Regions from separate parts of the Salinicoccus sp. RF5 genome, predicted to be linked through region 2. Evidence: riboswitches for the same ligand, from Rfam matches in the RefSeq annotation. Region 2 holds a riboswitch; each other region holds the start of a gene.

Region 1 (3,278 bases), on a different contig from region 2:
CATGTTGATCCACTTCACCAAGTGATACAGCTGGACTCAGGAAATTGACGACAGCAATGATCACCACAAGTGCAAGCAAGTACGGCGTGATGGCTCCGAGAGCCAGGACAATCCGGTTGAAGCCCATATTCAATGTGATATAGACGCCGATAATCAGTATGAGCGACCCGATCCATGGTGCTACACCAAAACTTTCATAGAAGGTCGAGCCTGCGCCGGCAAACATGATGACGGCTACTCCATACAGGAAGAACGCAAGCACAATGTCGATGATCCGTCCGAATATATTCCCGAACATGTTCAGGAGGGAATCCACATGGGACTCCGCCTTGATGTCGAAACCGACATCCGCTGTCCATTTACCAGTAAAAAGTATCAAAAGACCTGACAATAATATCGCAAAGATGCTCACTGCACCATTATTTGTGAAAAACTGGAGTATCTCCTGTCCGGTGGAGAACCCCGCTCCAACTACTACACCTGTATAGGCAAAGCCTATCTTCAAGGCTTGTCTGAAATTCTGCAATTTGACCACTCCGAATTATCTTAATATTTTAAAAACAATAACTTCATATTAAACTTATTGAAGAAGGTTGGCAAATGAAGAAAGACCTTCTCCCATCATTTTATCTTCGTCACTGCCAGTCGAGCGAATCGAAGAACTTCCGGGTATCCTCAAAAAGCGCTTGCTGATCTCCGCCCCTCGTCATCAGGTGGCCGGTGTCCGCATAGGACTGCAATGTCTTTTCATTATGGCTAATGCCATCATATATATGTTTCGCACTGTCCATGTATGCTTCCGCATCCTTCCCTCCATACTTGACTGCTGCCGGAACACCAATATCTCCAAGATTCCCATGTACTTCGTCGATCAGCTTCCGGAAGTCATCCAGACTTTCCATCGGATTGTCCTTGTAGTACTGGACCCTCTCCATGATCTTTTCATCATCTTCTCCAGTAAACTTCAGGAAGTTCTTCGTATAGTTCAGGACTCTTCTGTTTATATCCCCAACATCTCTGCCCTGGGGCACAGACATGGCCACAATGCCATTGATGCTGTCGAGTTCCTCGGCTGCCCTGAGGGCGAGCACACCGCCCAGGGAAACACCGCCGACTGCTATGCTTTCATGCCCTTGATCCTTGAGCTGATCATATCCATCCAATACATTTTTCCACCAATCTTCAGGGCTGCTCTGTACAAGTGCCTCCGGTCCCATGCCATGTCCCTCGAAGCTTGGTACATGGACGGTATATTCGTGCTGCTCAAGGTGCTGGGCCAACGGCTTCATGTCCCTGACCGTTCCGGTGAAGGAATGGAGCAGCATGACTGCCCTGGGGCCACTTCCATAGTTCAACGCTTCAGGCTTTACGATTTTCATGATTTATCCTCCTTCTGGATATCTGGTGTCCGATGATATATGTATTCCGCTTCATCCTCATCGAGCCTATAGTCCTTCTTCATCATTGTAATTATCTCCTCTTTCGTCTTCCCCGCCCCATGCGCTTTTGAAACCCGGCTATACAATTCTTCAATGTAATTATGTTCAGACATGCTTTTTTTGGTCCTGTCCAATTGATGACGGCTCAAAACGAAAAGCACAAGAGCTATGACCATCAGAATGATGACCAGGAAATCGATCATATCCTCTCCTCCTCTCCATTATTTAAATTTTTAAAAGTGTTTGACAAATTGTCCTCCATTATAGTAACATAGTCTCTAATCAAATATTTGCTTATCCAGAGTGGTGGAGGGATTGGCCCTGCGAAGCCCGGCAACCTTTTAAGTAAGGTGCTAAATCCAACAGGTACGTTCCTGAAAGATGAGTGACTCGAGAGTCTCCCTTAATCTTTGGGCAGGCTCTTTTTTATAATATATTACTGGAGGAATGAAACAATGACAGAGAATCATCGCTTCGAAACTAAACAGCTTCATGCCGGACAAGAAGTGGACCCTACCACAAATTCACGCGCGCTTCCCATCTATCAGACGACTTCCTATGTATTCGACGATACTAAGCATGCTGCAGAACTATTCGGCCTGCAAGATGTAGGCAACATCTATACCCGTATCATGAATCCAACGACTGCCGCTTTGGAGACGCGTGTTGCAGAACTCGAAGGTGGAGTTGCCGGCCTTGGCGTTGCATCCGGCATGGCTGCCATTACATACGCCATACAGGTTATAGCAAACGCCGGAGATCACATCGTCTCCTCCGCCAGCCTGTATGGGGGAACTCACACACTGTTCACCCATACATTCAAAAAGTTCGGTATCGAGACCAGTCTTGTCGATGCGAAAGATCCTGAGAACGTTTCACGTGAAATCAAGGAAAACACTAAAGCGATCTTTGTAGAGACCATCGGCAATCCGGAAGGCAACGTGGAAGATTTGGAGGCATTAGCGAAAATCGCAGAGGATAATGGTATACCACTTATCGTGGATAACACATTCGCCACTCCGTACCTCTGCCGTCCAATCGAGCACGGCGCACACGTAGTCGTCCATTCGGCCACAAAATTCCTTGGCGGCCATGGCACTTCCATCGGGGGCGTAATCGTTGATGGCGGAAACTTCAACTGGGATAACGGAAAATTCCCTGGACTGACGGAGCCGGATGCGTCCTATCATGACCTTGTCTTCACTGATGCGTTCGGACCTGCTGCCTATGCATTCAAGATCCGTACTACCCTGCTCAGGGATACCGGAGCTGCACTTTCTCCATTCAATGCATTCCTGCTCACACAAGGAATCGAAACATTGTCACTCCGGATGGAAAGGCACGTGGAGAATGCAAAGGCCGTTGCAGAATTCCTGGAAAACCACGATAAAGTGGAATGGGTCGACTATGCTGGCCTCGAATCCAGCGAGTATCATGAGCTCCAGAAGAAATACCTGCCGAAAGGTGCTTCTTCCATATTTACATTCGGTGTCAAAGGCGGATATGAAGCCGGAAAGACGTTCATAGAATCCCTCGAACTCTTCTCACTGCTTGCGAATGTCGGGGATGCCAAGTCACTCGTCATCCATCCCGCTTCCACCACCCATTCCCAGCTTAAGGAAGATGAGCAGTTGGCAGGGGGGGTAAGACCGGAAATGATCCGTCTGTCTGTCGGATTGGAGCATGTGGATGACATCATAGACGATCTAAAAAAAGGTCTGGATGCGATTTAGATGCCTATAAAAATCATTGAAGGCCTCCCGGTACGGGAGCGCCTCCATAAAGAAAATGTATATACAATAGAAGCGACCCGTGCGCATACACAGGATATACGTCCGC
Region 2 (3,278 bases):
CCGGCTTTCCTTCATCGTCGAGAGCGACGTTCTCCAGAACGGAGCCGAACTTGATCGCCTTGAAGATTTCAGGCTCCTTCTCGGGGGAGAGGTTGATCGTCTTCGCGTAGCAGCCGCCTTCGATGTTGAATACACCGTCTTCATTCCAGCCATGCTCATCATCGCCTATGAGTTCGCGCTGTGCATCTGCAGACAATGTCGTCTTGCCCGTGCCGGAGAGGCCGAAGAACAGGGCAACGTCCTTGTTTTCCCCTACGTTGGCGGAGCAGTGCATGCTCATTACACCCTGTTCTGGCAGCAGGTAGTTCATGATGGAGAAGATGGACTTCTTCATTTCTCCCGCATACTCCGTACCGCCGATCAGGATGATGCCCTTCTCGAGGGATACGATGACGAATGCTTCCGACTTCGTGCCGTCGGTTTCCGGGTCGGCCTTGAAGGTCGGTGCAGAAACGATCGTGAACTGCGCATCCATGCCGAGGGCTTCTTCCTTCGTTTCCGGACGGATGAACATCGTGCGTGCGAACATGCTGTGCCAGCTGAACTCGGTCACCACGCTGAGGTTGAGGCGCGTCTTCTCGTCAGCACCGGCATAGCCGTTGAAGACGAAGACTTCCTCCTTCTGTCCCAGGTAGTCGATGACCTTCGTGAACAGGTTGTCGAAGACTTCTTCGGAGATGGGCTGGTTGACCTCACCCCAGTCTACCTTGTCCTTTGAGGTGCCATCTTCGACGATGAAGCGGTCCTTTGGGCTGCGTCCGGTATATTTTCCGGTTTCAGCACGGAGCGCACCCGTCTCCGTCAATCTGCCTTCTCCCCTTTTCAAAGACTTTTCAACAAGCTGAGCAGTGGAAAGCTGGACATGCGAAGTATCCTTAGCCACCAGATTTTGAATGCTTTCGGAATGGTTTACCATAATTATTGCCCCCGTTTTATGTAGTATACAAAGTAATTGGTACTTTCACGAATTAGTATAACACATTGATAATTAATGTGACATAATAATTGTAAAATAATATTACCTTGATTTGAAACCCATCATCTAGTATATTATATGTTAAGTTATCTCTTATCAAGAGCCGGTGGAGGGAACATACCCGACGAAACCCAGCAACCTCTTTTCAACAAAGAAAGGTGCTAAAGGATGCAGAAGTTATTCTGATCGATAAGGGGAAGAGCGGAGCCTTTTCTCGTATTATTGGGAAAAGGCTTTATTTTTTGCTACTGGGAGATAGCTAATAATCATAAAGGAGATTTAATTAATGGCAGAGCGTAGACTTTTCACTTCCGAATCCGTAACGGAAGGTCATCCGGATAAGATCGCAGATCAGATATCCGATGCAATACTGGACGAAATACTGAAGGGGGATCCGCATGCCCGGGTCGCCTGTGAAACTGTAGTGAATACCGGCATGGCACTGATCGTTGGAGAAATAAGCACAAACACCTATGTCGACATCCCGAAGATAGTGCGGGAGACGGTGAAGGATATCGGTTATGTCCTTGCCAAATACGGCTACGACTATAAGACGATGTCAGTCCTGACGGGCATAGATGAGCAGTCCTCGGATATCGCCCAGGGGGTGAACAACGCAGTTGAGACGCGGGAGACCGAGGCGGTCTCCACCGGAGCAGGGGACCAGGGTCTGATGTTCGGCTTTGCGTGTGATGAGACTGAAGAGCTGATGCCTCTGCCGATCGCCCTTGCGCACAAGCTTTCAAGGCGCCTCACTGAAGCGCGCAAGGAGAATATCATCGACTACCTGAGGCCGGACGGCAAGACGCAGGTCACCGTCGAATATGACGAGAATGACGAGGTCAAGCGGGTGGATACGATCGTCATCTCGACGCAGCACCATGAAGAGGTGGAGAAGGAGACGATCCAGCGTGATCTGATCGAACACGTCATCCGTGAGGTCGTTCCGGCTGAACTGCTTGATGAAGAAACGAAATATATCATCAATCCGACAGGGCGCTTCGTCATCGGCGGCCCGCAGGGCGACGCCGGACTGACTGGAAGGAAGATCATCGTGGATACCTACGGCGGCTACGCACGCCACGGCGGGGGAGCCTTCAGCGGCAAGGACCCGACCAAGGTTGACCGCTCTGCAGCCTATGCAGCACGGTACATCGCCAAGAACATCGTGGCTGCAGGCATTGCTTCGAAATGCGAAATCCAGCTGGCATATGCCATCGGGGTCAGCGAACCCGTTTCAATATCCGTGGATACATTCGGCACCTCCTCCTACAGCGAGGCGGACATCGTCACGGTCATCAGAAGGCTCTTCAACCTTTCACCGGACGGCATCATAGAGATGCTCGACCTGCGCCGTCCGATTTACAAGAATACGGCGAGCTACGGACACTTTGGCCGTGAAGACCAGGATTTCCCGTGGGAAAAGCTGGATAAGGCAGCGCAGCTCAAAGAGGAGCTCTCGGCTATAAAAGTGAACTAGACACAAAAAAGGCTCCGGAATATTCCGGAGCCTTTTTATGCATGATCTGCTACTCTGTATCTTGTTCTGTCGTGACTTCATCTTCCATCGTGGTTTCTTCCATCGTTTCTTCTTCCATTGTTGTTTCTTCAGTGGTGGTTTCTTCTTCCATCGTGTCCTCTTCGGCAGAGTCACCGCCGCATGCGCCCAGTACGAGAACTGAAGCAAAACCGCCGGCCATTAGATACTTTCTGAGTTCCATGATAAACCCTCCTGATTTCTAATAGTCTGCATGTTGGATTGCCTGCCAGTTTCTCTCTCTGCCCGGCAAGTTAATATATACTTACCCGGAGTATTAGCAGTAAAACATATCAGGAGCCGATATGCACTGAATTTCGAGTGCCGGGAGGCCTGGGAATTATAATGCATATTGTAGATTCACACGGATATGATAGATGGCAAATAGATTTTCATTAAAATATTTGTTTTTGACCGTAAACATATATTATTTTGGTATAATGAACAAAGTCTTAGGCAAGACGACAAAATTATAATATGGAAGGGAATTGAGAAGGAGCTATGAATACGGAAATTTTCACTGACCCAATCGTCATTGCGCTGGCGGTACTGCTGCTTGCCATTGCCATCGCTTTCCTGGTCTATTACCTCAAGTATAGAAACAGGGTCAACGCGCTCAAAGAGGAGTATGGCAAGGAAAAGGAAAGCCTCGTAGAGAAGTATGAATCCGACAATGAAGAGCAGCGTCTCGAGTATAGGAAGGAAGTATCTTCGCTGAACGAAAAGTACCATAATGATACGACCCTGCTCAACAACAAGCTCTCC
Region 3 (3,278 bases), 470 kb from region 2:
AATCGCCTGGGTGATCCCGCGTTTCGATTCCGGAATCAGGACGTCCGTCACGATCAGCCATAGGGAGGCACCACCGGCGATGCTCGCCTCAATGACACCCGTATTGACGCCGTTGAAGCTTGTTTCAACAAGCCGTGCAAACAGCGGGATGGCTGCGAGCGACAACGCCACGCTCGCAAATACAGGACCATGCGAACTGTTCGTCAGCCATGTCGCAATCGGCATGATTGCGACGATCAGTATGATGAATGGGAATGAGCGGATGACGTTGGTCACTGCGCCCAGAAACTGGTTTAAAGGCTTTATCCGAAACAGCAGCGGATTCGCCGTGATATAGAGCAGTATGCCGAGCGGCAGCCCGAGCAGCACCGCAAAGAAGATGGAGATGGAAACCATCAGTGTCGTCTCAAGCAGTGCACGGTAAAGGAGCGGTGCAATCTCAGTCAATCTCTGCATAGATTTCAGCCCTTTCTATTCCTTTGGATTCATCGATGAAGCTTTTCAGACGCGCTATTTCGTCCGGTTCGCCCTTGATGTGGAGCATCAGGAAGCCGAGAGGCATATCATGTATGTATTCGATGCGTCCGTTCAGAATGCTGATGTCACATTCAAAATGGCGGTAGAGCTGGTTCACATAGTTCGCCTCAGCATGCTCGTTGAGGAATTTGATCGTAATCACTTCGGAACGATCGTTCACCTCGATATGGGAAGGGATGACAAAATCATATATATCCTGTACGAAGCCCCTCGTCACATCATGCTTCGGATGGCTGAATATGCTGTAGACGTCATCGATCTCTACAACTTCACCTTCCGTCATGACGCCGACACGGTCTGCAACTTCCTTTATGACTTCCATTTCATGGGTGATCAAGACGATTGTGATGCCAAGCTCCCTATTGATCCGCTTCAGAAGTTTCAGGATGGTCTTCGTCGTATCGGGGTCTAGTGCACTGGTCGCTTCATCGCACAGCAGGACATCCGGATGGTTCGCAAGGGCCCGTGCGATGCCGACACGCTGCTTCTGGCCGCCGCTCAGATTTTTCGGATAGCTGTCCGCCTTGTCGCCGAGTCCGACAAGGTCGAGAAGTTCCTCGATCCGTCCCCGCGTTTTCTTTTTGTCATACTTGCTTGCCTTAAGAACGAATTCAATATTCTGATAGACCGTCTTCGATTCGATCAGATTGAACTGCTGAAAGATCATGCCGATTTTCTGCCGGCGGATTCTGAGGTCCTCCCCCGTCAGACTTCCAAGCTCAGTCCCGTTCACGTTCACTTTGCCGGAACTCGGTGCCTCAAGCAGATTGATCAGTCTGAGCAGCGTACTCTTCCCTGCCCCGCTAAAGCCGATCAGTCCAAATATCTCCCCTTCCTCTATCGTCAGGGAAAGTTTTTTCAAAGCCTCGATCCTCTTCCCCTTGACCTCATATGTCTTCGACACATCTTCAAGCACAATTGCCATTCCACCACTTCCTTCCTAAAAATGAAAAGCCACCTGCCCAAAGGCAAATGGCTTCGATCGTTTATCTGCCAAGCCTGCGGCTTGCGGGATTTAGCACAGTGCCTTACGGCCTGTTGCTGAAGCTTCACAGGGCCCAATCCCTCCACTTCTCTGGATAAAAGTATTCAATTGAATGCTCATCACTCTACATTAATGTGGGAGAAAAGTCAAATTTCAAAATATTTTCTCCCACAGTTATTCCACTCCGGATACATGGGCCACCTGCATGGTGTACATCTTGGCGTATTCTCCGCCCGATTTGAGGAGGGCCTCATGACTGCCCCGCTCGACAATACGTCCGGCATCAAGCAGGAGGATCTGATCTGCATGCTGGATCGTCGAGAGTCTGTGTGCAATGATGAATGTCGTCCGATTCCGGCTTACGACCTTCATGGCATGCTGGATCATCTGCTCCGTCTCCGAATCGATGTTGCTTGTCGCCTCATCCAGTACGAGCACCTTCGGATCGAACACCAAGGCACGTGCGAATGAAATCAGCTGCCGTTCCCCAAGGGACAGTGTCGAACCGCGTTCTGCAAGTTCTGTATGCACGCCATCCGGCAGCCTGGAGAGCATTTCAGCTCCACCCACACTCACGAGCGCCGCCTCTGCCTCCGCTTTCGTAATATCGGTATTGTTCAGCCTGAGGTTGAACAGCAGCGTCCCGCTGTAGATGAAGGGATCCTGGAGCACAATCGACATGTACTGCCTCAAAGACTGCTTGCCGATGGTTCGGATATCCCTGCCATCGAACCGTATGGTGCCCCCGGTCGGGTCATAGAACCGCATCAGCAGGTTGATGATCGAACTTTTGCCGGACCCTGTATGGCCGACAAGTGCCACCGTCTCTCCCGGTGATACTTCCATATTGATGTCCTCAAGCATCTGATTTTTGCCGTCATATGAAAAACCAACCCGTTCGAAGGCGATATGTCCATCAAATTCGCCAAGCACACCCGTGTCATCCTCTTCTGCCTGAGCATCCAGCAGTTCGAACACTTTGAGCGCTGCCACCCGCGCCTGTTCATATATATCCAATTGGCGGATGATCTCGAACAACGGGTTGAAGTAGCGTGTAATATAGTCGACCAGGATATACATCGTCCCGACCGACAGGGCTGCCGACCCGTCGAGGAAAGCGGAGGCGAATATATAGACCAGCACAGCGAACAGCAGGGAACGGAAGGTCCCCATAAGGTTCTCTCCAGTGGCACTTTCAAGTCTGATCAGGCTGTTCGAACTTCTGACATAGCCATCGTTCAGATTTTTGAACTCCTCCGTCACCTGGGATTCCCGGTTGAAGGTCTGGATGATCGGCATGCCGCTGATCGACTCATTCAGCATGGCGTTGATGTCGCTGTTCCGCTCCCGCCGCATATGATTGTACCCTTCCGAATACTTCCTGTAGAGCACCATCCATATGAGGACGAGAGGGATGACCATGAGCATGGCAAGTCCCGCCCAGAAGTTGATGAAGAATGTCACTGCCGTAATGCCGCCGATGGTCAGAGTGCTCACCAGAAACATCGGCAGCACCTCTGAGAACATATGCAGGATGGATTCCGTATCATTCGTGATTCGGGCAACCACCTTGCCGGCCGGCAGATCGTCGAAGTAGCGGATCGGCAGCTTCTGCACATGCCGGAAGACATCGTTGCGGATGTCCTGCACTACGAGGGCACCCGATTTCTGCAGCACGATTTCCTGCAGGTAGCTGAAGATGGCGTGCATCATCTTGATGCTGAGGAATACGCCAAGGAGCTGGTAGATCGGCAGC

What was found. Region 2 has a riboswitch for S-adenosylmethionine ahead of metK (methionine adenosyltransferase). Riboswitches for the same ligand answer to the same signal wherever they lie in the genome.
Region 1: it holds a riboswitch for S-adenosylmethionine, as region 2 does, so the genes downstream of both, LLU09_RS11715 (O-acetylhomoserine aminocarboxypropyltransferase/cysteine synthase family protein) here and metK (methionine adenosyltransferase) in region 2, are expected to answer to the same signal.
Region 3: it holds a riboswitch for S-adenosylmethionine, as region 2 does, so the genes downstream of both, LLU09_RS02960 (methionine ABC transporter ATP-binding protein) here and metK (methionine adenosyltransferase) in region 2, are expected to answer to the same signal.

Annotation. Positions count from the first base shown of each region.
Region 1 covers NZ_JAJGRC010000004.1:171,920-175,197, reverse strand. The annotation lists gene LLU09_RS11730 (YkvI family membrane protein) at 1-505, opposite strand, end outside; gene LLU09_RS11725 (alpha/beta hydrolase) at 636-1,379, opposite strand; gene LLU09_RS11720 (hypothetical protein) at 1,376-1,642, opposite strand; SAM riboswitch class I at 1,731-1,827, shown strand; gene LLU09_RS11715 (O-acetylhomoserine aminocarboxypropyltransferase/cysteine synthase family protein) at 1,895-3,172, shown strand; gene LLU09_RS11710 (homoserine O-succinyltransferase) at 3,173-3,278, shown strand, end outside.
Region 2 covers NZ_JAJGRC010000001.1:64,089-67,366, forward strand. The annotation lists gene pckA (phosphoenolpyruvate carboxykinase (ATP)) at 1-916, opposite strand, end outside; SAM riboswitch class I at 1,067-1,172, shown strand; gene metK (methionine adenosyltransferase) at 1,263-2,456, shown strand; gene LLU09_RS00495 (hypothetical protein) at 2,506-2,697, opposite strand; gene LLU09_RS00500 (nuclease-related domain-containing protein) at 3,015-3,278, shown strand, end outside.
Region 3 covers NZ_JAJGRC010000001.1:537,959-541,236, forward strand. The annotation lists gene LLU09_RS02955 (methionine ABC transporter permease) at 1-456, opposite strand, end outside; gene LLU09_RS02960 (methionine ABC transporter ATP-binding protein) at 440-1,462, opposite strand; SAM riboswitch class I at 1,521-1,623, opposite strand; gene LLU09_RS02965 (ABC transporter ATP-binding protein) at 1,697-3,278, opposite strand, start outside.